4 regions of the Klebsiella sp. PL-2018 genome follow, and region 1 is predicted to be linked to each of the others. Evidence: riboswitches for the same ligand, from Rfam matches in the RefSeq annotation. Region 1 holds a riboswitch; each other region holds the start of a gene.
The links. Region 1 has a riboswitch for thiamine pyrophosphate ahead of thiM (hydroxyethylthiazole kinase). Riboswitches for the same ligand answer to the same signal wherever they lie in the genome.
Positions count from the first base shown of each region.

Region 2: linked by a shared signal. The riboswitch ahead of MKleb_RS13830 (TenA family protein) and the one ahead of thiM (hydroxyethylthiazole kinase) in region 1 are both predicted to bind thiamine pyrophosphate.
Region 3: linked by a shared signal. The riboswitch ahead of thiC (phosphomethylpyrimidine synthase ThiC) and the one ahead of thiM (hydroxyethylthiazole kinase) in region 1 are both predicted to bind thiamine pyrophosphate.
Region 4: linked by a shared signal. The riboswitch ahead of thiB (thiamine ABC transporter substrate binding subunit) and the one ahead of thiM (hydroxyethylthiazole kinase) in region 1 are both predicted to bind thiamine pyrophosphate.

Region 1 is NZ_CP077673.1:3,939,620-3,946,701, reverse strand. It holds gene MKleb_RS18405 (adenine deaminase) at 1-1,601, opposite strand, end outside; gene MKleb_RS18400 (LysR family transcriptional regulator) at 1,722-2,636, shown strand; gene MKleb_RS18395 (alkyl/aryl-sulfatase) at 2,694-4,670, opposite strand; TPP riboswitch at 4,903-4,999, shown strand; gene thiM (hydroxyethylthiazole kinase) at 5,034-5,807, shown strand; gene thiD (bifunctional hydroxymethylpyrimidine kinase/phosphomethylpyrimidine kinase) at 5,804-6,604, shown strand; gene fbaB (class I fructose-bisphosphate aldolase) at 6,753-7,082, shown strand, end outside.
Region 2 is NZ_CP077673.1:2,967,491-2,974,572, forward strand. It holds gene MKleb_RS13805 (hypothetical protein) at 1-286, opposite strand, end outside; gene ykgR (small membrane protein YkgR) at 487-588, shown strand; gene MKleb_RS13810 (alpha/beta fold hydrolase) at 649-1,791, opposite strand; gene MKleb_RS13815 (LacI family DNA-binding transcriptional regulator) at 1,960-2,994, shown strand; gene MKleb_RS13820 (sugar phosphate isomerase/epimerase family protein) at 3,179-4,102, shown strand; gene MKleb_RS13825 (Gfo/Idh/MocA family protein) at 4,117-5,289, shown strand; TPP riboswitch at 5,442-5,543, shown strand; gene MKleb_RS13830 (TenA family protein) at 5,614-6,309, shown strand; gene MKleb_RS13835 (ABC transporter ATP-binding protein) at 6,306-7,034, shown strand; gene MKleb_RS13840 (ABC transporter permease) at 7,031-7,082, shown strand, end outside.
Region 3 is NZ_CP077673.1:324,847-331,928, reverse strand. It holds gene hemE (uroporphyrinogen decarboxylase) at 1-1,062, opposite strand, end outside; gene nudC (NAD(+) diphosphatase) at 1,229-2,002, opposite strand; gene MKleb_RS01520 (Rsd/AlgQ family anti-sigma factor) at 2,098-2,595, shown strand; TPP riboswitch at 2,650-2,763, shown strand; gene thiC (phosphomethylpyrimidine synthase ThiC) at 2,849-4,744, shown strand; gene thiE (thiamine phosphate synthase) at 4,744-5,379, shown strand; gene MKleb_RS01505 (HesA/MoeB/ThiF family protein) at 5,372-6,127, shown strand; gene thiS (sulfur carrier protein ThiS) at 6,111-6,311, shown strand; gene thiG (thiazole synthase) at 6,313-7,082, shown strand, end outside; gene thiH (2-iminoacetate synthase ThiH) at 7,080-7,082, shown strand, end outside.
Region 4 is NZ_CP077673.1:937,128-944,209, reverse strand. It holds gene MKleb_RS04425 (MFS transporter) at 1-1,239, shown strand, start outside; gene MKleb_RS04420 (sugar efflux transporter) at 1,287-2,471, opposite strand; gene sgrT (glucose uptake inhibitor SgrT) at 2,700-2,852, opposite strand; gene sgrR (HTH-type transcriptional regulator SgrR) at 2,940-4,595, shown strand; TPP riboswitch at 4,633-4,795, shown strand; gene thiB (thiamine ABC transporter substrate binding subunit) at 4,827-5,810, shown strand; gene thiP (thiamine/thiamine pyrophosphate ABC transporter permease ThiP) at 5,786-7,082, shown strand, end outside.

The DNA.
Region 1 (7,082 bases):
AGCTGGCGGAACTGTCTGGCCAGCTCCGGAGCAGGCAAGTCGGAAAGCATTCCGGCAATCGGCATCGCCACGTGGGCAAGGATTTTTCCCTGCTGAGACAGCGCCATACCGCCGCCGGAGGCGATCAGGCGGTTTGCCGCCAGCGCCATCTCGTCGGCATCGCGGCCGAGCACCACCAGGTTGTGGGAATCGTGGGAGTAGCTGGTGGCGATGGCGCCGCGCAGCTCGCCCCAGCCTTCCAGCAGCGCAATTTGCGGCGTCGCCTGGTGACGACCGTGGCGGTGCTTAACCCAAATCAGGCTAAACCCGTCCGGGATTTGCACCCGGCCATCGCGGACCTGCACCTCAACCTCTCCCCACTGGGTAAAGCGCGCGCCGCGAATATGCCGCAGGCGGGCGACGCCGTGGCGAATCGCGCCGACGCGGAGGATAAAATCGTCAGGGCTGAGCGGCGGCATCTGCAGGGTATCGCGCGGCGGGGTAATACCCGCCGCCGGCGGAATCGACTCAAGCAGGGCGCCCTCGCGGGCAATCAGCTTCCCGGCGACGTACACCTCCCGCGCGTCGAGCTTTTCTAATGAATCAAAAACCACCAGATCGGCGCGGCGTCCGGCGGCAATCAGCCCCAGATCGTTACGCTGCAGACGGATCGCCGCGTTTAAGGTGGCGAAGCGCAGGACGTCGGTGGCCGGCAGTCCGTGCTCAATCAGCAGGTTGAGCAGGGCGATAATGCCGCCTTTTTCCAGCAGCATATCCGGCGGCACATCGTCGGTGCAGACGGTGATTTGCGAGGAGAGATGCGGCAGCGTTTTCAGCGCGGTAACGATATCCGGCAGCAGGTAAGGGTGCGAGCCGCGAATTTCGATAGTCAGCCCGGCGCGCAGTTTTTCCAGCGCATCGTCCGCCGAGGTGAGCTCGTGATCGGAGGTGACCCCGGCGGCAAGGTAGGCCTGCAGATCCGCGCCGCGCAAACCGCGGGCGTGGCCTTCGATCAGCTTGCCGCTGTTGAGACCGGCCTGGATAATCTCCTGCATCCGCTCGCTGCCGTGCAGCACGCCGTGCATATCCATCACTTCGGCGACGCCGCAAACTTCCGGCCAGGCCAGCATGGTTTCCATCTCCGCGCCGGCAAAATCGGCGCCGGACATCTCCAGTCCCGGCGTCGACGGCACGCTGGACGGCGCCGCGACCATCACCTGCAGCGGCAGATGGCGGCTGGCGGCGACGGCGTAGCGCACGCCTTCGACGCCCAGCACGTTGGTCAGCTCGTGCGGGTCCCAGAATACCGACGTGGTGCCCTGAGCCAGGACGATTTCGGCATAGCGTTCAGGCGGCAGGTGGGAGCTTTCAAGGTGGACGTGCGTGTCCATCAGCCCCGGCGACAGGAAATATCCCGCCAGCGAGCGGCGTTCGTGGGCATCGGAGCGGCTGCCGCGCGGGTGCACGCTGGCGATGGTTTCGCCGACGATCCCGACGTCGGCCTCGCGGATCTCTCCGGTGGCCATATCGACAATCTGCGCGTCGGTTAATAAGAGATCGAACGGGGATTCGCCGCGTGCGGCCTGCACGGCGCGGCGGCGGGTTTCAGCACTGCTGGACATAACAACTCCGGCACAAGGATAATGGGGATACTCTAGGGGCAGAGCAAACGTTTGCCCAGATGAATAAATTTATCGCCCGATAACCTCGGGTTATTCTGCATGCTCACCATTGATGAAAACATGATGACTGAACCCTGGCAGCGTCTGCCCGCGCTCTCCCTTAAGCAGATCCAGTACTTTGTGACCCTGGCCCAGCTACGCCACTTCACCGACACCGCTAACCGGCTGGCTATCAGCCAGCCGGCGCTAAGCAGCGCGCTGCGGCAAATCGAGACGGTGCTCGGCGGCAAGCTGGTCAACCGTACCGCCTCGGCGGTGACCTTAACCGAGCTGGGGGCGGCGATTTTGCCCCACGCCCGGCGGGTGCTGAGCGTGGCGCAGCTGGCGTTTCAGGATATGCAGCAGATAGTCGAGGCCGGCGGCGACGGTACAGTGCGTATCGGGCTGGTGCCCTCGGTGAGCTCGCTGCTGTTTCCGCTGCTGCCGCAAACGCTGGCCCAGGCGTTTCCGCGCCTGAGGGTGGAGTTTCACGATCAGACCAACGACGCCCTGTTTTGCGAGCTGCAGTCGGGAAAGATAGATTTTGCCGTTGGCGCAATAGACAGTTCGTTACCGCCTGAGCTGCAGGTTTATCCTCTGCGCGACGATCCGTTTGTGGCGGTGCTGCACTGCGACGATCCGCTGGCCGGGCAGCCGCATCTGCCGTGGAAGCTGCTCGCGGGGCGCGATATCGCGGTGTTCTCAAAGGGCAATATTCAGCGTCTGGTCGGCGCGCTGGCGGAGAGCCATCGCCTCACGCTGAATACGCGTTATCAGGTTGACTATATTGAAACGCTTTACGGCCTGGTGCGTTCCCGGCTGGCGGTGGCGATTCTGCCTGAGCTTTATACTATCCACCTTCAGGATCCGGCGTTAAAGGTGGCGCAGCTTCAGCAGCCCGCGCTGACGCGAACCGTGGCGCTGATGCGCGGGCCGCAGCCTTTGCCGCCGCTGATTGAGGAATGTTTCGCATTATTACTAAGTTCGCTGCGCTGACCGGCGCGCGTCGACTCCGGGAGGGGAACCCCGCAGCTGGCCGCCGCGGGAGCTTATTTACGGCGTCACGATATTGAACCAGAACTCAAATTTATCCATATAGCCCAGCATCTCGTCCAGCTTCGCGCCGTCGCCGGTCACTTTGACTTCACCCTTATCCTCCGCCTGTTTTAGCGTTTCCTCTTTCAGGATGATTTTGTTCAGCGTGGCGCGATCCAGCGCGATGGTAGCGTCGGCGTCTTTGGCTTCGGCATCGGCGGTGTGGTTGAGCACGCCGTTTTCCAGCTCTAGCTTATATTTACCGCCATCGTTACCAAGGTCGATATTGAATACCGCTTTGGCGGTTCCGGCTTTTTCGCCGTTGATGTGGACCGCAAGATAGTCGAAAAACATTTCCGGGGTCATGGCCCGCACGGTATCCGGGCTGGCGGTATTCGGCGTCGGGCCTTTCACGACGCCGTTGCGTAGCTCCTGCGCGCCGGTCAGGTAGAAATTACGCCACGGTCCTGATTCCGCCTGATAGCCCAGCTGCTCCAGGGCATCAGCTTCCAGATTGCGCGCCTCCAGATTACCGGGATCGGCGAAGACAATTTTGCTGACTACCTGAGCTACCCAGCGATAGTTGCCCTGGTTGTAATCTTCTTTGGCTTTCTTGAGGATAGCGTCGGCGCCGCCCATATAATCAACGAACTTCTTCGCCGCTTCTTCCGGCGGCAGCTCGTCCAGCGTAGCCGGGTTGCCGTCGAACCAGCCGAGATAGAGGACGTAGGTAGCCTTCACGTCATGGCTGACGGAGCCGTAGTAGCCGCGGTTGGCCCAGGTATTGGCCAGGCTGTCCGGCAGCTTGAATTTGGCGGCGATCTCATCGCGGGTCAGGCCCTCGTTGGCCATGCGCAGAGTCTGGTCATTAATGTACCGATACAGGTCGCGCTGGCTCTTCAGCAGGTTAACCACGTTCTCATTACCCCAGGTCGGCCAGTGGTGCTGGGCCATAATGATTTCAGCCTTGTCGCCCCAGCGCACAATGGCGGCGTTGATATATTTCGACCACGGCAGCGGTTCACGAATTTTCGCCCCGCGCAGCGAGTAGGTGTTATGCAGGGTATGGGTGACATCTTCGGCGGATTCAATGAGCTTCTTCTCTTCGATATACCACAGCATTTCCGACGGTGCTTCCGAGCCCGGCGCCAGCATAAAATCGTAGGTCAGGCCGTCGATGGTCTCTTTCTGACCATCTTTCTCGATGATATTGGTGGGAGCGATCAGCGTGACGGTGCCGGCAGAGGTCGTGGTGCCGAGACCTGCGCCAACCTGGCCGGTGGCATCCGGTTTGAGCAGGTTGCCGTACATATAGCTGGCGCGACGGCTCATCACGTTACCGGCCATAATATTTTCAGCAACGGCAGCTTCCATAAAACCGGAAGGTGCGTAGATTTTGACTTTGCCGGATTTGACATCGGCTTCATCGACCACGCCGCGCACGCCGCCGTAATGGTCAACGTGGCTGTGGGTGTAGATCACCGCAACGACCGGCTTATTGCCGCGATTTTTGTAATACAGATCCATTCCGACCTTTGCGGTCTCCGCTGATACCAGCGGATCCACAACCGTGATGCCCTCTTTACCTTCAATGATGGTCATATTGGAGAGATCGAGGTTGCGGATCTGGTACACGCCTTCGGTCACTTCAAACAGGCCGCTGATATTGATGAGCTGGGATTGACGCCAGAGGCTGGGGTTGACCGTATCCGGCGCCTTTTCCCTCTCTTTGATAAAGGCGTACTGCTGCGGGTTCCAGATAACGTTGCCCTGTTCACCTTTAATCACTTCCGTAGGAAGCGCGGCAATAAAACCTTTATGCGCGTTGGTAAAGTCGGTGTTGTCGGAGAAGGGGAGCTGTTTATACAGCGCGTCGTTTGCCTGTTTGGTCGCCGCAGCGGCTTCTTTCGGCGACGTTTCGGCCCAGCTGGTCACAGGGAGAGTCGAGATAATTCCTGCCAGAGCCAGACTTTTCATAATCGGTGTTAATTTCATCGGAATCCTCATGGTTTTACGCTGATTCACTCGTTAATTTCGATATGACGTCGGGTTACATCCTGTAACGCCTCCTAAACTATAAACACGTATCTGCAAAAGTGTTTGTTTTGTTAATTATTTGATTGCTTATTGTTAATTTTGAATTGCCTTGCGCTTGTATACCTACGCCGGGCCGGCTTGCGTTGTCCCGCGACTTACCGTAACCTGCCCGCTGAGAACGTTTTTATCTCTCAATGACTCGGGGTGCCCTTCCTTGTGAAGGCTGAGAAAAACCCGTACCACCTGATCTGGATAATGCCAGCGTAGGGAAGTCAGAGACCGCAGGGTCGTCGCTTCTTCATCGCCTGGCGGGAGCAAACGATGTCTGACCTGCTGAACCCCGCGCATATTGCCCATCTGCGGCACCTTTTTCACCGCCATTCTCCTCTTGTTCACTGCATGACCAACGACGTGGTGCAGACCTTTACCGCCAACGTCCTGTTAGCGATTGGCGCATCCCCGGCGATGGTTATCGACCCGGACGAAGCCAGCCAGTTTGCCGCCATTGCCGATGCGCTGCTGATTAATGTCGGTACGCTGACGGTTGAACGCGCGGCGGCGATGCGTGCGGCGGCGCGCAGCGCGCAGCAGGCGGGTAAGCCGTGGGCGCTGGACCCGGTGGCGGTCGGCGTGCTGACCTTACGGACAGAATTTTGCCGGGAGCTGCTGGCGCTGCAGCCTGCCGCCGTTCGCGGTAATGCGTCGGAAATTATGGCCCTGGCCGGAATGAGCGGCGGCGGGCGCGGCGTCGATACGACCGATACCGCCGCCGCAGCGCTGCCCGCAGCCCAGGCGTTAGCCCGCCAGCTGAATACCGTGGTCGCGGTGACCGGGGAGGTTGATTACGTCACCGACGGCCAGCGCATTCGCATGGTCACCGGCGGCGATCCGCTGATGACCCGGGTGGTCGGCACCGGCTGCGCGCTGTCGGCGGTGGTTGCCGCCGCTGCGGCGATGCCCGGCGATCGGCTGGAGAACGTGGCCGCGGCCTGCGGTCTGATGAAGCTTGCGGGGGGAAAAGCGGCGCTGCAGGGCGGCCCCGGCAGCTTTACTCCCGCCTTCCTCGATGCGCTCTATGCGGGAGGCGATCTGTGAAACGAATTAATGCGCTAACCATCGCCGGCACCGACCCGAGCGGCGGCGCGGGGATCCAGGCGGATCTCAAAACCTTCTCGGCGCTGGGCGCTTACGGCTGCTCGGTCATCACCGCGCTGGTGGCGCAAAACACCCGCGGCGTCCAGTCGGTGTACCGGATAGAGCCTGATTTTGTCGCCGCACAGCTCGATTCCGTTTTCAGCGATGTGCGCATCGATACCACCAAAATCGGGATGCTGGCGGAAACCGATATCGTCGAGGCGGTGGCGGAACGGCTGGCGCGTTATCAGATTAAAAATGTGGTGCTGGATACCGTCATGCTGGCGAAAAGCGGCGATCCGCTGCTCTCAGCCTCGGCGGTAGAGACGCTGCGCCAGCGCCTGCTGCCGCAGGTCTCGCTGATCACCCCGAACCTGCCGGAGGCGGCGGCGCTGCTGGCTGCGCCGCATGCCAGAACGGAACAGGAGATGCTGGAGCAGGGCAGAGCGCTGCTGGGCATGGGCTGCGGAGCGGTATTAATGAAAGGCGGCCATCTGGATGATGCGGAAAGCCCGGACTGGCTCTTTACCCGCGATGGGGAGCAGCGCTTTACCGCGCCGAGAGTCCAGACCAAAAACACCCACGGTACCGGCTGTACGCTGTCAGCGGCGCTGGCGGCCCTGCGTCCGCGTTATGAGGATTGGGGGCGAACCGTGGCGGAAGCCAAGGGCTGGCTCTCGGCGGCGCTGGCGCAGGCGGATTCGCTGGAAGTGGGGCACGGGATCGGCCCGGTACACCATTTCCACGCCTGGTGGTAAACGGCAAGACAACGTGTCAGCAGACTATGCTGAAAAAATAGGCTCCCGGCTGGAAAATCTGCTGAGTCGGTACCAGGCTTAACCTGCCCAAAATAATTGGGTTGGGAAAACGCATGCCGGTTTCGACCGGCACTTACGGGAGATCGCTATGACTGATATTACGCAGTTGCTTGGCAAAGATGCCGACACGCTTTTACAGCACCGCTGTATGACGATTCCAGCCGACCAGCTCTATTTGCCGGGGTCGGATTACGTCGATCGGGTGATGGTTGATAACAACCGTCCGCCGGCGGTGCTGCGTAATATGCAAACCCTGTATAACACCGGCCGCCTGGGGGGAACCGGCTATCTGTCGATCCTGCCGGTCGACCAGGGCGTAGAGCATTCTGCTGGCGCCTCTTTTGCCGCCAACCCGCTGTACTTTGATCCGAAAAATATCGTCGAACTGGCCATTGAGGCCGGTTGTAACTGCGTGGCC
Region 2 (7,082 bases), 970 kb from region 1:
TCATCCAGCGTTCATGCATCCGACGCCGCGCGTTACCGATGCCGAACATTCCCGGGCGAAAGCCGAGACCGCCGAACAGGATCCGCGACAGCGCCAGCACACCTAACGCCTGCCAGAAGCCAATGCTCTTCACCCCAAGGATGGCCGGCAGCAGCGCATTCCACAGCGACATCACCAGCAGCCCAAGTATGGCGATTAGCGCCACGCCGATAAGAAGCGGCTTCGCCATTCTGTGGCGGCCAAAGCGGTGATGGTGGTGCTGACCGTGCATATCGATATCTCTCATCGTCTGTTTACCTCATTACGCTATTGAATAATTACCCTGTGCGGAGGTAGACGAATGAGCGGGCAAAATATTGCTGAGAAGAGTAAAAAAATTGACACACTTTATTTGTATGACAAATATTTTTTATGTGATCTCTATCACCTACATGCAGGCGCGACGGCGGTAACGTTACCCGGTGATTCATTGAAAAAGAGGAACTTATGAACGCGGTAAAATCACTAAAAGCCGACTGGGCGATTATTACGCTGATGATTGTTGTCGCCGTCGTTATGTATGGCTATCTGATCCCCAAATACTGGTAATCGACGCCATACCTGTACTGAACCGCCCCTTGCTCAGGGCGGCTCATCATCCCTTCGCCGCTACCGCTTATCGTTGAGCGTCTTAATCAAAAACGGCACTGAGTCGCGTATAGACGGGTTAACCGTACCGCTATGATCCAGCCCCTCATAAATATGCACGTCCGCACGGGTTCCCGCGCTTTTCACCGCGTCCGCAAAGCGTTTTTGCATTGCCGTCGGCACGTTAATATCCGCGCTGCCGATACCGATAAACACCGGGTGATCGATTTTCAGCGTCGGGTAGAGCATGGCGCCCACGCTGGCGTTTAACAGCGAATCCACCCCCGGCTTCAGGGCGTTAGCCGCATTCAGACCGGCCTTCATCACTTCATCGTTGAGCGGCGTAATGCATAAATTGCTCGCCTCTTTCAGCAGCGGCAGCGCTTTATCCTGGAAATAATCAGCCGGATTGAGCTGCGGGTTGCTATCGGCAGCCGAGAGGTAAATATAGAAAATATAGGGTATTTTCGGGTCGCCGCCGATCGGCGCTTTGCCGACTGCCGGCGGAAGAATGTCGGCTGCGGTGGTCCCCTTCTCAAAATACGGCGTCCCGGTCAGCACCGTTGCGCGAACATTCAGCTCCGGCGCGTAGTGGGGTTGATATCCGGCGCTGGCGAACGCGGCGTGCGCGCCCTGCGACTGTCCGACCAGAATGAGTTCATTTTTCAGCGGGAACTGTTTCAGGGCGGCGCGAACGCTATCAAGCACGCTCCACGCTTCGCCGCGGGCATTAAGATAATGGTGCAGGCCAGACGAACCCAGACCGGCATAATCCGGCGCGACCACCGCGTAGCCCAGCGACAGCCAGGTGTTCAGGTACTGCTTATCGCGATCGCTGCGCGGGTTTAACGACGGCGCGCAGTGATTAGCCACGCCCACGGTACCGTGGGCCCAGACCACAACCGGCCATCCCCCTTCCGGGGTGGCGCCAAACGGAATAAAGACCGCGGCGGTATCTTCGCGGGCGGTTTTGCCGTCCACGCCGCTGCGGGAGGGATAGCGCAGGAGATACTGCTTTGCCGCTTCGCTTAAGCCATTTCCGGCGCTGAGCGGAGAGACCGCGTCGCTATTATCGGCGGCGGCGCTGGCCGGGACCGCGCTCATGGAGAGCAGTAGCAGCGCAGAGGTGGCGGCGAGGAATTTTTTTGAGAGGGAATACGTCATAACATCCTGTTCCTGAGTGGGGATGCACTTAGTGTAGACCCTGGCGGTTGAATATCAGGTCAATGAAGCCAGTGCGGCGAAATGATTTTCCTGAAGTCTGACCCGCCTCGCTGTTTGCCTGTCACAATAATGATAGCTTTTTATCATTACCCTCAAAGGAAGAGAATCATGTCAGCAAAAAAAGTCACCATGGCGGATATCGCCAAAGAGGCCAGAGTCGGTATCGCGACGGTGGACAGGGTGCTCAATAAACGCACGCCCGTGAAAGAGAGCACCGAACGTAAAGTGCTGGAATCCGCGCGGCGCTTAGGCTTCGCGCTGGAGCAATCCCGCTATCGGCTGGCGGCGGATCGGCCGGCGGTAGCCCTCAGAATGGGCTTCATTCTGCTACAGCAGTCACACTCGTTTTACCATCAGCTGGCGCAGGCGCTGGAGCAGGCGGCGTTACCGTGGCATAGCCCGGCGCAGGCCCCCGCTTTCCTGCATTATGATATTAACGCCATCGACGATATGGCCGCCGCGATCGCCCGTCTGAGCGATACGGTCGACGTTATCGGTATTGTCGCGCTGGATAATCCGCTTATCCGCCATGCGGTCGTGCAGGCCATCGAGAAAGGCGTCCGCGTCTTCACCCTGCTCTCCGATATGAGCATCCCGCAGCGTACCGGCTATATCGGGCTGGATAACCAGAAAGCGGGCCGCACCGCCGGTTGGGCGGTGGACAGGCTGTGCCACGAAGACGGCGAAATTGGCATTATCGTCGGCGATAACCGGTTTATTTGTCAGGAAAGCTGCGAGATAAGTTTCCGCTCCTACCTGCGTGAACAGGGCAAAGGCGATCGGGTGCTTGAACCGGTGCGCAGCCACGAACGCGCCGATGTCGCGCGCCAGGTTACGGAAGAGATGCTGCAACAGTACCCCGATCTGAAGGCCATTTACGCGCCCTGCGGCGGCGTGGAAGGGATTGTCGCCGCCCTGCGCGCGCGCCAGCGCCAGCATCAGGTCACCCTGATTTGTCATGGCCCGGTGGATAGCGGCGAGCTGGCGCTAATTGACGGCACTATCGATCTCATGCTTACCCATCGGCTTGACGAATTTGCCGCCGCCACCATCAACGCGTTTGTCCACGCCGCCAGCCAGCCGCAGGCGGCGTTTATCAACGCTCTACAGCCGTTTGACCTCCTCACTAAAGAACACCTCTGATTGCCGCAGGCGCGGGTAAAGTTGCCGCGCCCCGCTTCAGCGCTGCGTTTGATAAAAAACTATCATTTATGCCATCAAAATAAACCTTGAATCCCATCAAAGAATTTAAATTTCATCATTGTTGGATATGAAATTTTCATTCAATACTGGTCATGTTTTCTCCTCATCTGAAAAGGAAGCCATCATGACCATACATATTGCCAACGCGCCGTGCAGCTGGGGCGTCGATGATCCCAAAAATCCTTATCTGCCGCCGTGGTCCAAGGTACTGGAAGAAGCGGCGACCGCCGGTTATAAAAGCATTGAACTGGGCCCGTGGAGCTATCTGCCGACCCGGGCCGATGAACTCAGCGCAGCGCTGAATAAACAGGGGCTGTCGCTGGTTGCCGGAACGATCTTCGACGATCTGGTCAGCGAAGAGAACTTCGCGAATATTGTCGAACTGACGCATAACCTCTGCCGCAACCTGTCGCAGGTGCCGTCGGCGGAAAAGACGCCGGGCAACCCCTTCCAGCCGCCTTATCTGGTCATTATTGATTTCGGCAATCCGCAGCGGGCGAAATATGCCGGGCGCGGCGAGCTGGCTCCCCGCCTGTCACCCGCCGACTGGCAGCGGATGGTCGACCACATTGTGACCATCAGCCGACTGGCGTGGCAGGAGTACGGCGTTCGCCCGGTTATCCATCCTCACGCCGGCGGCTGCATTGAGTTTGCCGATGAAATCGATCTGCTGGCGGCGCAAATCCCCCATGACGTAGCCGGTTTATGTCTCGACACCGGCCATCTCTTCTATTCGGGTATGGACCCCATCAGCTGGCTGGATCGCCATTTTGATCGCCTTGACTACCTGCACTTTAAAGATGTCGACCCGCAGGTGTTCAGGAGCGTGATTTCCCGCGGCATCGACTTCTTCTCCGCCTGCGCGGAGGGGGTGATGTGCCCGCTCGGCAGCGGCGCCATTGATTATCCGGCGGTGCGCGCCTTTCTCGACAAGCGGGGCTATCAGGGCTGGATCACCATTGAGCAAGAGCGCGATCCGCGCAACGTCGAGGGCAGCCTGCAGGCGGTCACGGAAAGCCTGCGCTACCTGCGCTCGGTTGGTTTTTAATCGGGAGAAAACACATGATTAACGGTATTAAACCTGTTGGCCGCTCCTTGCGCTGGGGTATGGTGGGCGGCGGCGGAAGCAGCCAGATTGGCTATATTCACCGCTCTGCGGCGCTGCGTGACGGATCGTTTACCCTGCTGGCCGGAGCCTTTGATATTGACCCACGGCGCGGGCGCGAGTTTGGCCAGCAGCTGGGCGTGGAGGCCGGGCGCTGTTACCCCGACTACGAAACGTTGTTTCGCGAAGAGGCGGCGCGGGAAGACGGCATTGAAGCGGTCTCCATCGCCACGCCAAACAACACCCACTACGCCATTTGCCGCGCGGCGCTGGAGGCCGGACTGCATGTGGTCTGCGAAAAACCGCTCTGTTTTACCGGCGAAGAGGCCGATGCGCTGGTGGCCCTGAGCGAAAAGCAGCGCAAAATCATCGGCGTCACCTACGGCTACGCCGGGCATCAGCTGATTCTCCAGGCGCGGCAGATGATTGAACAGGGGCTACTGGGCGAGATCCGCATCATCAATATGCAGTTCGCCCACGGTTTCCATAACCAGCCGGTAGAGCAGGATAACCCCAGCACCCGCTGGCGGGTGGACCCGAAATTTGTCGGTCCCAGCTACGTGCTGGGCGATCTGGCCACCCACCCGCTGTTCCTGGCGGAGACCATGGCGCCGAAGCTCAATATCACTCGCCTGATGTGCTCCCGCCAGAGCTTTGTCAAAAGCCGCGCGCCGCTGGAGGATAACGCGCATGTGCTGATGGAGTACGACAACGGCGCCGTAGGGTCGATGTGGTGCTCGGCGGTCAACAGCGGCTCAATGCACGGACAGAAGGTCCGCATCGTCGGGGAGAAAGCCAGCCTGGAGTGGTGGGATGAACAGCCGAACCAGCTGCGCTACGAAATTCAGGGCGAGCCGGTGCGCATCCTCGAACGCGGAATGTCCTATCTCGATCCGCTGGCCCTGCAGGACGACCGGATCGGCGGCGGCCATCCCGAAGGGCTGTTTGAGGCCTGGTCGAATCTGTATCGCCGCTTTGCCATCGCCATGGATGCCACCGACCGTCGCGACGCGGCTTTGCTGGAAAACTTCTGGTATCCGGATGCCAGAGCCGGGGCGCTCGGCGTGCACTGGGTCGAGAAGTGCGTACGTTCAGCAGACAGCGGCGCCAGCTGGGTAGAATTTCACTGATCCTTTGATAATACGCGCCCGGCAAGGCATCAGCCGCCGCCGGGCTGCCGCGATGTACAAAGCCCTTTCTCGCGACACTCACACGTGACAACGTCACCTTTCCTCATAAAATTCACAGCATTGTAATCAAAAAGGGAATGTCGTATAACAGGGGCCAAACCGAGGGGTGTCCCGTGAGGGCTGAGATGGCGTAAGCCGAACCCTTTGAACCTGATCTGGGTCATGCCAGCGAAGGGACGGGTCGGCATTTCCGCCAGTTTTGCGCCATTGCCTGTTCACACTTCTTTCAGCACGCCCGGATCTCCCTTTTTTTCAGGAGGTCCTGTGATTCTTCCCGCGTTTACCCAGGGTATTTATGGTCGTCTGCGTCAGCAGGCCGGCGCCGACTGGCAGCACTACGTCGCCCACCCCTTCCTGCGCCAGCTCGCCAACGGTACCCTCCCCGAGCCCGCTTTTCGCCGCTATCTGACGCAGGACTATCTGTTTCTGATCCACTTCGCCCGCAGCTACGCCCTGCTGGTCAGCAAGCTGCGCACCCTGGCGGAAATGCGCGCTGCCGCCGCGTCGATGAACGCCATTCTCGACGAACTGCCGCTCCACGTTGGCTACTGCCGGGAATGGGGGCTGGATGAAGCGACGATGGCCGCCGAAACGGAAGCCGCGGAAACCGTCAACTACACCCGCTACGTACTGGACATTGGCCACTCCGGCGACGCCCTGGATCTGCTGGCGGCGCTGATGCCCTGCGTGGCCGGCTACGCGGAAATCGGCCTCGGCCTGCTGCACGATCCGGCGACCCGGCTGACCGCCAATCCTTATGACTCGTGGATCCGCAACTACGGCGATGAGGGTTACCTGAACGGCGTCAATAACGCCATCGGCCTGCTGGAAACCCTCTGGCAGCAGCGCGGCGGTGAGGCGCGTTTCGCTGAACTCAGCGCTATTTTCACCACCGCCACGCGTCTGGAGGCTAACTTCTGGCAGATGGGCCTTAACGCCGTCGCGGAGCGCCCGGCGTGACGGCTCCCGGAATTGAGGTGCACGGCCTGGGCCTGCGCTTTGGCTCGCGGCAGATCTTCGACAATCTGACGTTCACTATCCCCGGCGGCCAGTGGGTATCGCTGCTGGGGGCCAGCGGCGCCGGAAAGACCAGCCTGCTGCGTATTATCGCCGGGCTGGCAAAAGCCACCGCCGGTGAGGTTCGCGCCAGCGACGGGCAGCCAATAAACAAGCGGCTGGCGTGGATGGGGCAAAAAGATCTGCTGTATCCGTGGTTAAGCGTGCGCGACAACGTCTCGCTTGGCGCGCGTCTGCGCGGGGAGCGCGTGGACCATCGGCGGGTTGCCGAGCTGTTACAGCAGGTTGGCCTTGAACACTGCGCCGGCGACCGCCCGGCCGCCCTCTCAGGCGGCATGCGCCAGCGTGCGGCGCTGGCGCGTACGCTCTACGAAGACCGGCCCATCGTGCTGATGGACGAGCCCTTTTCCGCGCTCGACACGATTACCCGCACGCGCATTCAGACCCTGGCCGCCGGGCTGCTGGTAAACCGCACCGTCGTGCTGATCACCCACGACCCGATGGAAGCCTGCCGCCTGAGCCACCGTCTGCTGGTCCTTTCCCCCGCTCCCGGCGGGATTGACGACGGGCATCACCTCTCCGGCATGCCGCCGCGAGCGCCGGACGACCCGGCGCTGTTGGCCAGCCAGGCGGAGCTGCTGCAACAGCTCATAAGGGCTAACGGATGAGCGCAAAACTGTTTCGCGCCGCCGTGGTGTTCTGCGGCCTGCTGCTGC
Region 3 (7,082 bases), 2.2 Mb from region 1:
ACGGTGGTATGGCGCCGACAACCGGTGCACTGCCTCCACAAATACGCCCGCATGTTCCGGGTCGACGTCCTGATGAATGCCGTGCCCAAGGTTAAAGACATGGCCTTCGCCCTGGCCAAATCCGGCGAGAATGGTCGCCACCTCTTCTTCGATGCGCGCCGGAGGGGCATAGAGCATCGAGGGATCCATATTGCCCTGCAGGGCGACTTTATGGCCGACTCGACGCCGCGCATCGGCGATATCGGTCGTCCAGTCGAGCCCCAGCGCATCGCAGCCGGTTTCCGCCATCGCTTCCAGCCACTGCCCGCCGCCTTTGGTAAACAGCGTCACCGGCACGCGGCGGCCATCATTCTCACGCAGCAGCCCATCAACGATTTTATGCATGTAATAGAGCGAGAACTGCTGATAATCCCGGCCGGTCAGCACCCCGCCCCAGGTATCAAAGATCATCACCGACTGCGCGCCCGCTTTGATTTGCGCATTCAGATACAGCGTGACGCTTTTCGCCAGCTTATCGAGCAGCGCGTGCAGGGCCTGCGGCTCGGCGTACATCATCTTTTTGATCACCGTAAACGCTTTGCTGCTGCCGCCTTCCACCATGTAGGTCGCCAGCGTCCACGGGCTGCCGGAAAAGCCAATCAGCGGCACTTCTCCCTTCAGCTCACGGCGGATGGTGCGCACGGCGTTCATCACGTAGCCAAGCTCATCTTCCGGGTCGGGGACGGGTAATTTATCGACATCCGCTTTGCCGGTAATGGGTGAGGTAAAACGCGGGCCCTCCCCGGCTTCGAAATAGAGCCCCAGCCCCATCGCATCCGGGATGGTGAGAATGTCCGAGAAGAGGATAGCCGCATCCAGCTTATAGCGGCGCAGCGGCTGCAGCGTCACTTCACAGGCAAGCTCGGCGTTTTTACACAGCGACATAAAATCGCCCGCCTCGGCGCGGGTGGCCTTATATTCCGGTAAATAGCGGCCCGCCTGACGCATCATCCATACCGGGGTGACATCAACCGGCTGGCGTAGCAGCGCGCGCAGGTAGCGATCGTTCTTCAGTTCGGTCATTTTTACATTCCTTTAGCGTTGATGCGCCAAGTTTATACACAAAATCATTCAAAGTGGATCGAGGCGGCAATTGAATGAACCCCAGGAGCTTACTCAAGTAAGTGACTGGGGCAAGTGAAAGCAGCCAACAAAGAGGCAATTTGAAGGATAAAGTGTATGTAACATGTCACTCATACTCTGCCCGACACATCGCCACGGTATCTTCAATCAGACGGCGCGCCACGGTGCCCGGCGGCGGCAAAAGCGGCAGATTGTCATAGCGATACCATCCCGCCTCCAGCAGCTCTTTCTTGTCGATGACAATCTCGCCGCTATCGTACTCGGCCATAAACGCGGTCATCAGCGATTGTGGGAACGGCCAGGGCTGAGAGGTCACGTAGCGCAGGTTTTTCACCTTAATGCCGCTCTCCTCCATCACCTCGCGGGCAACGGTCTGCTCCAGGGTTTCGCCGACTTCGACAAACCCGGCCAGCACCGTATGCACGCCATTACGATGGCGAGTATGCTGCGCCAGCAGGATAGAATCATCCCGACGGATGGCGACGATAATGCACGGGGCGATTTGCGGGTAGTAGCGTTCGCGGCAGTGGCTGCACAGCATTGCCCACTCGGTTTTGCTTGGGTGCATCGGATGGCCGCAGTAGCCGCAGAATTTATGCGAGCGGTAGAACTCCGCCAGCTGGATCCCGCGTCCTGCCAGTTGAAAAAGGCCAGCATCCTGATCGAGCACCTGGCGCAGCGATCCCATCTCATGCCGGCGATCCTGGCGTACCAGCCACACCGGATCGCCCTGCCATTCTCCGATTCGCAGCGCGGGCTGCCCCGCAAGATTAAAATTTACCGCTTCGCCGTAGGGCAATTCTCCGTCGGGCAACCATAATTTCTGTTCGTGGCTGACGATCCACCAGCCGCGATCTAATTTTTCAATAATACGATCCATATCTATTGCACTACCTTTATTTTACTGGCACTTTTAACATTAAATTTACATTTTGGTGAGCAACGTATTTCTCTTAAAACCTTGCGGAGTCAACCATGTTAAACCAGCTGGAAAACCTGACGGAACGTGTTGGAGGCAGCAATAAACTGGTCGATCGCTGGCTACAAGTACGTAAGCATTTGCTTGTGGCTTACTACAACCTGGTTGGCCTGAAGCCCGGCAAAGAATCATTTATGCGGCTTAATGAGAAAGCGCTGGATGATTTTTGTCAAAGCCTGGTGGACTACCTCTCCTCCGGCCATTTTAATATTTATGAACGCTTTATCGGCGAATTGGAAGGCGATACGCCACTTTTAGCCGCCACTAAGATTTATCCACAGCTGCAGGCCAATACCCAGCAGATCATGGATTATTACGACTCCTGCCTCGAAAACGCCATCGATCACGATAACTACCTTGAGTTCCAGCAGGCGCTGTCGGATATCGGCGAAGCGCTGGAAGCGCGCTTTGCGCTGGAAGATAACCTGATCGCCCTCGCCGTCGCCCACAGCCGCAAAGACAACGTCAGCGACAATATCGCGCCGACCGCTTGAGTTGTGAGCCATTAACGCGTAGTTTACATACATTCCCCCTCACGGAGAGGGGATGTCATCTTGTCGGAGTGCCCATTTTCCACACTGGAAAAGGCTGAGACCGTTAATTCGGGATCCGCGGAACCTGATCAGGCTAATACCTGCGAAGGGAACAAGAGTAAACTGCGTTTAGCATCTGCCTCTTCAGGGCCGATCGCATCTGTTACTCCATCCGTCGTCTGGCAAGCCATATCCTGTTTAACTGGAATGAGCTATGTCTACAACCAAACTCACGCGTCGAGAGCAACGCGAACGCGCCCAGCGCTTTATCGACACCCTGGAAGGTACCGCATTTCCCAATTCGCAGCGCATCTATATCCCCGGTTTGCAGGAAGATATTCGCGTACCGATGCGCGAAATTCAGCTGAGCCCGACGCTTATCGGCGGCAGCAAAGATAATCCTCAGTACGAAGCGAACGAAGCTATTCCGGTCTATGACACCTCCGGCCCCTATGGCGATCCGCACGTCGCGATTAACGTTCAGCAGGGTCTGGCAAAACTGCGTCAGCCGTGGATTGATGCGCGCCGCGACTGCGAAGCACTCAGCGATCGCAGCTCGGCCTATACCAGAGAGCGGCTGGCGGATGATGGCCTCAACGAACTGCGCTTTACCGGCCTGCTCACGCCCAGGCGCGCCATCGTCGGGAAATGCGTGACGCAGCTGCACTACGCCCGTCAGGGGATTGTCACCCCGGAAATGGAGTTCATCGCCATTCGCGAGAATATGGGCCGCGAGCGTATTCGTGGCGAAGTGCTGCGCCAGCAGCATCCGGGCGTTGGGTTTGGCGCGCGGCTGCCGGAGAATATCACCCCGGAGTTTGTGCGCGCTGAAGTCGCCGCCGGGCGCGCGATTATCCCGGCCAATATTAATCATCCGGAATCCGAACCGATGATTATTGGCCGCAACTTCCTCGTGAAGGTTAACGCCAATATCGGCAACTCGGCGGTCACTTCGTCGATTGAAGAAGAGGTCGAGAAGCTGGTGTGGGCGACGCGCTGGGGAGCGGATACGGTCATGGACCTCTCCACCGGCCGCTATATTCACGAGACCCGCGAGTGGATCCTGCGCAATAGTCCGGTACCGATCGGTACGGTGCCGATCTACCAGGCGCTGGAGAAGGTCAACGGGATCGCCGAAGATCTCACCTGGGAAGCCTTCCGCGATACGCTGCTCGAGCAGGCGGAACAGGGGGTGGACTACTTCACCATCCATGCGGGCGTGCTGCTGCGCTACGTGCCGATGACCGCCAGGCGCCTGACCGGCATCGTCTCCCGCGGCGGCTCAATCATGGCGAAATGGTGCCTGTCCCATCACAAAGAGAATTTCCTCTACCAGCATTTCCGCGAAATCTGCGAAATCTGCGCCGCCTATGACGTCTCGCTGTCATTGGGCGACGGTCTGCGTCCCGGCTCGATTCAGGATGCCAACGACGAAGCGCAGTTCGCCGAACTGCACACCCTGGGCGAACTGACCAAAATCGCCTGGGAGTACGACGTACAGGTGATGATCGAGGGCCCGGGCCACGTGCCGATGCAGATGATTCAGCGCAATATGACCGAAGAGCTGGAGCACTGCCACGAAGCGCCGTTCTACACCTTAGGGCCGCTAACCACCGATATCGCGCCGGGCTATGACCATTTCACCTCGGGAATTGGCGCCGCCATGATCGGCTGGTTCGGCTGCGCGATGCTCTGCTACGTGACGCCAAAAGAGCACCTCGGCCTGCCGAATAAAGAAGACGTTAAGCAGGGTCTGATTACCTACAAAATTGCCGCCCACGCCGCCGATCTCGCCAAAGGCCACCCCGGCGCGCAGATCCGCGATAACGCCATGTCGAAAGCGCGCTTCGAGTTCCGCTGGGAAGATCAGTTTAATCTGGCGCTCGACCCGTTCACCGCACGCGCTTACCACGACGAAACCCTGCCGCAGGAGTCAGGCAAAGTGGCCCACTTCTGCTCCATGTGCGGCCCTAAATTCTGCTCAATGAAGATAAGCCAGGAAGTTCGCGACTACGCCGCCGCGCAGACCATCGAAGTGGGGATGGCCGATATGTCGGATAACTTTCGCGCCCGCGGCGGTGAAATCTATCTACGTAAGGAGGAAGCCTGATGTATCAACCCGATTTTCCATCCGTCCCTTTCCGCCTGGGGCTTTATCCAGTCGTCGATAGCGTCGCGTGGATCGAACGCCTGCTGGTCGCGGGCGTTCGCACTCTCCAGCTGCGCATCAAGGATAAACGCGATAGTGAGGTTGAAGAGCATGTCGTTGCCGCTATCGCCCTGGGACGCAAATACCATGCGCGGCTGTTTATTAACGATTACTGGCGCCTGGCCATCAAACATCAGGCTTACGGCGTGCATTTAGGCCAGGAGGATCTGGAAACGACCGACCTCAGCGCCATCCGCAACGCCGGGCTGCGTCTTGGCGTTTCGACGCATGACGATATGGAAATTGATATCGCGCTGGCGGCGCGTCCCTCTTACATCGCGCTTGGGCACGTTTTTCCAACGCAAACCAAGCAGATGCCTTCCGCCCCTCAGGGGCTGGATCAGCTGGCGCAGCATATTCAGCGACTCGGGGATTATCCAACCGTGGCGATTGGCGGCATCAGCCTTGAGCGCGCCCCGGCGGTACTGGCGACCGGCGTCGGCAGCGTTGCGGTGGTCAGCGCCATTACTCAGGCGGCCGACTGGCGACAGGCAACGGCCCGGCTGCTCGAGATAGCGGGAGCCGGTGATGAATGACAGCGATTTTATGCGCTATAGCCGCCAGCTGCTGCTGGAGGATATCGCCATTGAAGGCCAGCAAATGCTGCTGGCCAGCCGGGTGTTGATCGTGGGTCTCGGCGGGCTGGGCTCTCCCGCCGCGCTCTATCTTGCCGGCGCTGGCGTCGGCACGTTGGTGCTGGTCGATGACGACGACGTGCACGTCAGTAACCTGCAGCGACAAATTTTGTTCACCAGCGAGGATATCGCTCAGCCTAAAACCACGGCCGCCAGGGCCCGGCTGGCTCAGTTAAATCCGCAGATTGAACTGATTGCGCTGAAGCAGCGGTTAGGCGGAAAGGCCCTGCGGGATGAAGTGGCGAAGGCCGATGTGGTACTGGATTGCACCGATAACATGGCGACCCGACAGGCGATCAACGCCGCCTGCGTCGCGCTTAAAACGCCGCTGATTACCGCCAGCGCCGTCGGGCTTGGGGGGCAGCTGATGGTACTGACGCCGCCGTGGGAGCAGGGCTGCTATCGCTGTCTGTGGCCGGACGCTAACGAGCCTGAGCGCAACTGCCGTACGGCGGGCATTATCGGTCCGGTGGTTGGCATGATGGGTACCCTACAGGCGCTGGAGGCCATCAAGCTGCTCGCCGGCATGATGGCCCCGCGGAACACGCTGCGCCTGTTCGATGCCCGAACCAGCAGCTGGCGTACTCTCGCGCTCCAGCGGGCTCAGGGCTGTCCGGTATGCGGAGGGCAGCATGCGGATATGGTTTAACGATGAACCGTTGCAGTGCGCCGAAGCGACCTCCGTCGCCGATCTGCTCACGCAGCTGGAACAGCAGCAGCCGGGCGTCGCGCTGGCGCTCAATCAACGCATCCTGCCGCGTGAACGGTGGGAAGATCATCTCTTACAGGAAGGCGATCAAATCCTGCTTTTTCAGGTTATCGCTGGAGGCTGACATGTTACGTATTGCGGATAAAACCTTTGAGTCACATCTTTTCACCGGCACCGGTAAATTCGCCGCCCCCGACGTCATGGTGGAGGCCATTCGCGCCTCCGGCAGCCAGCTGGTGACGCTGGCGATGAAGCGCGTCGATCTCCGTCAGCATAATGACGCGATCCTCGCGCCGCTGCTGGCGGCCGGCGTCAGCCTGCTGCCCAACACCTCCGGCGCTAAAACGGCGGAAGAGGCGGTATTTGCCGCCCGCCTGGCGCGGGAGGCGCTGGGCACCCACTGGCTGAAGCTGGAAATTCATCCGGACGCCCGCTGGCTGCTCCCCGATCCGATCGAAACGCTGAAAGCGGCGGAGATTCTGGTACGGGAAGGCTTCGTGGTGCTGCCCTACTGCGGCGCCGACCCGGTGCTGTGCAAGCGCCTTGAAGAAGCGGGCTGCGCGGCGGTGATGCCGCTCGGCGCGCCCATCGGCTCCAATCAGGGGCTGGAAACTAAAGCGATGCTGGAGATTATTATCGCGCAGGCCACGGTGCCGGTAGTCGTTGACGCGGGTATTGGCGTGCCGAGCCACGCGGCGCAGGCGCTGGAAATGGGTGCTGACGCGGTACTGGTGAATACCGCCATCGCCGTTGCCGACGATCCGGTAACCATGGCGCGGGCCTTCCGTTTAGCGATCGATGCCGGCTTGCTGGCCCAACAGGCAGGCCCGGGCGCGCGCAGCGCGCAGGCGCAGGCCACCAGCCCGCTTACCGGCTTTCTGGAGGCGCGGATATG
Region 4 (7,082 bases), 2.8 Mb from region 1:
GTAATTTTAATGTTACTATCGATAGGGACGATGATAAATTATCTCGATCGGACTATTTTAGGTGTTGTTGCGCCCAAGTTAACGAGCGAAATAGATATTGACCCGGCCATGATGGGGATCGTTTTTTCCGCTTTCGCCTGGACCTACGCTCTGGCGCAAATTCCCGGCGGGATGTTTCTCGATCGCTTCGGCAATAAGCTGACCTACGCGCTTTCTATTTTTTTCTGGTCAACCTTTACCTTACTGCAAAGCTTTTCTGTCGGCCTAAAATCGCTGCTGCTGCTGCGTTTAGGCTTAGGCATCAGCGAAGCCCCCTGTTTCCCGGTTAATAGCCGTGTCGTCAGTAAATGGTTTCCGCAGCATGAACGCGCCCGGGCAACGGCGACTTACACCGTCGGTGAATATATTGGCCTGGCCGCATTCTCTCCGCTCCTTTTTTTAATTCTGGAGCATCATGGCTGGAGAACGCTATTTTTCCTGACCGGTGGGTTGGGTATTGCGTTTACTTTTGTATGGTGGAAGTTTTATCACGAGCCACATGAATCAAAAACGGCAAATAAAGAAGAGCTGGAGTATATCGGCGTAGAAAATACGACATCCGTCAATGAAAATATCCCTTTCAACTGGCATGATGCGAAACGTCTGCTGTGCTGCCGGCAAATCATCGGCGCCAGCCTTGGTCAATTTGCCGGTAACACCACGCTGGTTTTCTTCCTGACATGGTTCCCGACTTATCTGGCTAACGAACGTCACCTCCCCTGGCTTCACGTGGGTTTCTTCGCCTCCTGGCCGTTCCTGGCCGCGGCTATCGGTATCTTTTTCGGCGGTTGGGTATCCGATAAAATAATAAAGAAAACCAACTCAGTAAATATTAGCAGAAAGCTGCCAATTATTTCCGGACTGCTACTGTCGAGCTGCATCATCATTGCTAACTGGGTCGATAGCAACACCGCAGTCATTATTATTATGTCGATTGCATTTTTTGGTCAGGGTATGGTTGGCCTCGGCTGGACGCTTATTTCTGACATTGCCCCTAAGAATATGAGTGGATTGACCGGCGGCATCTTCAACTTCTGTGCTAATATGGCATCAATTATTACCCCATTAATTATTGGGGTTATCATATCCATGACCGGTAATTTTTTCTACGCGCTGATTTATATCGGTTTAACCGCGCTGGTTGGCGTTATCGCGTATGTTTTTATTATCGGCGATATTAAAAGGATCGTGTTGAAATAACCTGTCCAGCCCCTGTCCCGGCATCCTGCCGGGACAGGGGTGGCGATTCAGATATCTTTCACCCTGCTGGTCATAAACAGCGTCACCAGCGAAATTGCGGCAATCGTCCAGTAGACGCTGGCGTGACCATAGCTTTGCGACAGCGCGCCCTGAATCACCCCCGCCAGAATCACCCCGGTGGAAATACTGTTGGTAAACAGCGTCGTCGCGGCGCCCGCCCGTCCGGGCATCAGATCCTGAAACCACAGCATGCCAATCCCGGCAACAATCCCGATAAATACGGCATTAAACAGCTGTAGCACCAGCAGCGCCACGCGGTCGTGGAACAGAATCAGACCGATATAAAACAGCACGCCCGCCGCAACCGCTGTCACCATCATCTTGCGTTTGCCCCAGCGCTTAACGTAGTAGCCCGCCAGTATCATCGCCGGGATCTCCAGCCCGGCAGCGGTGCCCATCAAAATCCCCGCGAGGCTGTCCGGCAGGCCAAGATCGCTGCTGATCCACAGAGGCATATCAATGATATACATGGTATTGCAGGTCCACATCAGCGTGGAGGCGATGAACAGCATCCGCACGTTTTTATCGTGCCATCCTCCGGCCTGCTCCAGCACGTCAGCGCCTTCCGAAGGCTGCTCAATGCGGGCGACCGAGGGCAGTTTGACGGCGATCAGCGCCAGGCTTATAACAAAGATCCCGGCGGCAATCGAAAACATGGTGGTGAAGCCATAATTCAGCGCCAGCATAAAAGCCAGCGGTGGACCAATAACCCACGCCAGCGAAAGCTGCGCACGCATTATCGAACTGAACATCACCACTTCGCGCGCCGAGCTATCGGCATATTCCCGCGCGAGGGCAAAAAGCTGCGGCATCGCGGCATTCGCCACCGAGGCCAGCATAACCCCGCAGGTAATCAGCGTCAGATAGTGGCGATTAAAAGCGAACAGCAGCGCGTTTCCCACCGCCATCAGGCAGCAAAACATAATCAGCCGCCGGCGATCGCCCCGGCTGTCGGAGCGTTTAGCCAGCGCCAGGCTGACCAGAATGCCGGCAATGGCGTTAACCGTATAGAACAGTCCTACCCAGAACGGCTGCGCGCCCACTTCGCGGCTGAGGAATAAGCTGAGCGTCGGCGCCTGCAGCGCGCCGGCGATCCCCATCATGAAAGCGACAAGCATAAAAGCGGCGTAAACGCCGTTTAGACGACGCCCCATCGTCATTAACCACAGCATGAAATATCCTTAAGCACGCGAAGAAAACGAAAAAAGCCAGCAGAAGTATTCTGCTGGCGGGTGATTCTATACTCTATGGATTTCGAGTTGCGGGCAGGCGGCCAGAACGTAAGTCCCTGGAAACATAGATAACTATGTGGCCTGGGCGAGCGGGCGCAGCCAACGCACCTGCAGCTTGAAAGACGACGAGTATAACACCAATACTCAGTCACACATGATGTCTGCAAGTCAATGATCAGAGGTCTGCGACGTAACTCCCCACTGCATCAGTTCGCCGAGCATTTTCTGCTGTCTTCCTGCCATCAGGCGGGCCAGCCAGGACGCATCCTGCGTCGCAGAAAAGTAGCGTTGGTAGAACTGTTTCATGGTTGACCCCATCATATTCACCTCCTCGCTTCATCGACGTTGATTATTGACTTAATATAGGAAGTAATAAATTGCTGAGTTTTTATCAGGAGTTCCCCTTTTATGTCTTCCGGTCGTTTACAACAGCAGTTCATCCGCCTGTGGCAGTGCTGCGATGGCAAGTCGCAGGAGACCACGCTGAATGCGCTGGCAGAGATGCTAAGCTGCTCGCGCCGCCATATGCGTACCCTACTCAACATGATGGAAGCGCGCGGCTGGCTGACCTGGGAGGCGGAGGCCGGGCGCGGCAAGCGCTCCCGCCTCTCTTTTCTCTATACCGGTCTCGCCCTGCAGCAGCAGAGGGCGGAAGATCTGCTGGATCAGGACAGAATCGATCAGCTGGTGCAGCTGGTTGGCGATAAAGCCGCCGTCCGGCAAATGCTGGTTTCCCATTTAGGCCGCAGCTTTCGTCAGGGCCGGCATATCCTGCGCGTGCTCTACTATCGGCCGATGAAAAATCTGCTGCCCGGCAGCGCGCTGCGCCGCTCGGAAACGCATATTGCCCGGCAGATTTTTAGCGCCCTGACGCGGGTAAATGAGGAAAATGGGGAACTGGAGGCCGATATTGCTCACCATTGGCAGCAGATCGCCCCCACCCACTGGCGCTTTTTTCTGCGTCCGGGGATTCATTTTCATCATGGACGAGAGCTGGAGATGGAAGATGTCATCACCTCTCTGCAGCGCAGCAACGCCCTGCCGCTGTTCTCTCATATTGAGCGCATCGACTCTCCCACCGCATGGACCCTCGACATTCATCTCCGCCAGCCCGACCGCTGGCTGCCGTGGTTGTTAAGCCAGGTCCCGGCCATGATCCTTCCGCATGAGTGGCGAACGATGGAGAATTTCTCCAGTATCCCCGTGGGGACCGGGCCCTACTCGGTTGTGCGTAATAACCAGAATCAGCTCAAAATTCACGCCTTCGATGACTATTTCGGCTACCGGGCGCTGATCGATGAAGTGAACGTCTGGGTCCTGCCGGAAATCAGCGAAGAACCCAACGGCGGGTTGACGTTACAGGGCACCACGCAAAGCGAAAAAGCGGTGGAAAGCCGCCTGGAAGAGGGGTGTTATTACCTGCTGTTCGACGCCCGCAGCCCGCTGGGCGGTAACAGCGCGGTACGCCAGTGGCTAAGCTATGTGTTCCAGCCCGCTAACCTGCTCTATCACGCCGGCGAGCACTATCAGGGCAACTGGTTCCCGGCGTATGGCCTGCTGCCCCGCTGGCATCATGCGCGCAGCCACGCCTGCGAGAAGCCTGCCGGCCTTGAGACAGTCAGGCTGACCTACTACCAGGATCACGTCGAGCATCGCGTGATGGGCGGGATCATGGCAACGCTGCTGGCCGAGCATCAGGTTAAGCTGGAGATCCAGGAGCTGGAGTATCAGGAGTGGCACCGCGGGGAGGTGGTCAGCGACGTTTGGCTCAACAGCGCCAACTTTACGCTGCCGATCGATTTCTCCCTGTTTGCCTGGCTGTATGAAGTTCCGCTGATTCGCAACTGTATCCCCATCGACTGGGAACATGACGCCGCTCGCTGGCGCGCGGGCGAGCTGAACCCGGCCACCTGGAGTCAGCAGCTGTTGGCCAATCAAACCGTGGTGCCGCTGATCCACCACTGGCTGATGATCCAGGGGCAGCGCAGCATGCGCGGCGTACGCATGAACACGCTCGGCTGGTTTGACTTTAAGTCCGCGTGGTTCGCGCCGCCGGAGCCGTAATGCTTTCCGTTGGCAAACAAAATCATTACACTAACTGCCGTTCTCAACGGGGTGCTAATAAACATACGCAATCTCATTCAAGTTGCCTCAACGCGCGGTTAGCGCAGAAGCAACCCGAAGATAAAGCGTATGGGCTGAGAAAATACCCGTCGAACCTGATCCGGATAACGCCGGCGAAGGGATTTGAGGCCCTCTCAAAATCCTTTGCCACCCCTTTTTCTGAGGTGCAAAGTGTTGAAAAAATTACTCCCCCTGCTGGCGCTGGTCGCCGCGCCCGTTTTTGCCAAACCGCTGCTCACCGTTTATACCTACGACTCGTTCTCCGCCGACTGGGGCCCGGGCCCGGCGGTTAAAAAAGCCTTTGAAGCCGACTGCGGCTGCGAGCTGAAGTTCGTGGCACTGGAAGATGGCGTCTCGCTGCTCAACCGCCTGCGAATGGAAGGCAAAAACAGCAAAGCCGACGTGGTGCTGGGACTGGATAACAACCTGCTGGAAGCCGCTTCGCAAAGCAAGCTGTTCGCCAAAAGCGGCGTCCCGGCCAGCGCGGTCAGCGTGCCCGGCGGCTGGGACAACGACACCTTCGTGCCGTTCGATTACGGCTACTTCGCCTTTGTTTACGATAAAAACAAGCTGAAAAATCCGCCGAAAAGCCTGAAAGAGCTGGTTGAGGGCGAGCAAAAATGGCGGGTGATTTATGAAGATCCGCGCACCAGTACGCCGGGCCTGGGCCTGCTGCTGTGGATGCAAAAAGTCTACGGCGATAAAGCGCCGGAAGCCTGGCAGAAGCTGGCGGCGAAAACCGTTACCGTTACCAAGGGCTGGAGCGAAGCCTACGGCCTGTTCCTGAAAGGCGAAAGCGATCTGGTGCTGAGCTACACCACCTCCCCGGCTTACCACATTATCGAAGAGAAAAAAGATAACTACGCCGCGGCAAACTTCGCTGAAGGCCACTACCTGCAGGTTGAGGTAGCCGCCCGCACCGCGGCCAGCAAACAGCCGGAGCTGGCGGAAAAGTTCCTTAAATTTATGGTATCGCCGGGCTTCCAGAACGCGATCCCCACCGGCAACTGGATGTATCCGGTGACGACGGTTGCGCTTCCGGCAGGCTTTGACGCGCTGATGAAACCGCAAACGACCCTCGAATTCACACCGCAACAGGTGGCCGCCGAACGTCAGAACTGGATTAGCGCATGGCAACGCGCCGTCAGCCGCTAGCTTTCGGCTGGCTCCTGCCGGGACTCACGGCGGCCATCGTGCTGGTCGTCGTGGCGCTGGCCGCCTTTCTGGCGCTATGGTTCAGCGCCCCGGAGACCTCCTGGAACGCGCTTATCCGCGACAGCTATCTCTGGCACGTGGTGCGTTTCTCCTTCTGGCAGGCCTTCCTTTCCGCGCTTTTTTCGGTGCTACCGGCGATATTCCTCGCCCGCGCCCTGTACCGGCGGCGCTTCCCCGGGCGCACGCTGCTGCTGCGCCTTTGCGCGATGACCTTAATTCTGCCGGTACTGGTGGCGGTCTTCGGCATTCTTAGCGTCTACGGTCGTCAGGGCTGGCTGGCCCAGCTATGCCACGTTTTTGGCTGGCAATGGGAATTCTCGCCCTACGGGCTACAGGGGATCCTGCTGGCGCACGTATTCTTTAATATGCCGATGGCCACGCGCCTGCTGCTGCAGACGCTGGAAAATATCCCCGGCGAACAGCGGCAAATCGCCGCCCAGCTCGGCATGCGCGGCTACGTCTTCTTCCGGCTGGTCGAGTGGCCGTGGCTGCGCCGGCAAATTCCACCGGTCGCGGCGCTGATCTTTATGCTCTGTTTCGCCAGCTTTGCGACCGTGCTGTCGCTGGGCGGCGGCCCGCGGGCGACCACCATCGAACTGGCGATTTACCAGGCCCTTAATTTCGACTACGACCCGGCGCGCGCGGCGATGCTGGCGCTTATTCAGATGGTCTGCTGCCTCGGGCTGGTGCTGCTTAGCCAGCGCCTGAGTAAAGCCCTCGCCATCGGGGCCAGCCATATTCGCGGCTGGCGCGATCCCGACGACCGGCTGTACAGCCGGCTGTGCGACGCGGCGCTGATTGGCGCGGCGCTTTTACTGCTGCTGCCGCCGCTGCTGGCGGTGATAGGCGACGGGCTGAACAGCAATCTGCTGAGCGTGCTGCATCAGCCGGCGCTATGGCAGGCGCTGTGGACGTCGCTGCGTATCGCGCTTGCCGCCGGGCTCTTAAGCGTCATCCTTACCATGATGCTGCTCTGGAGCAGCCGCGAGCTTCGCGCCCGCCGTCACCCTCTGGCCGGTCAGGCGCTTGAGCTGAGCGGGATGCTGATCCTCGCCATGCCGGGCATCGTGCTGGCCACCGGTTTCTTCCTGTTGCTCAATAACAGCGTGGGCCTGCCCGAGTCCGCCGACGGTATCGTGATTTTCACCAATGCGCTGATGGCAATCCCCTATGCGCTCAAGGTACTGGAAAACCCGATGCGCGATATCGCCG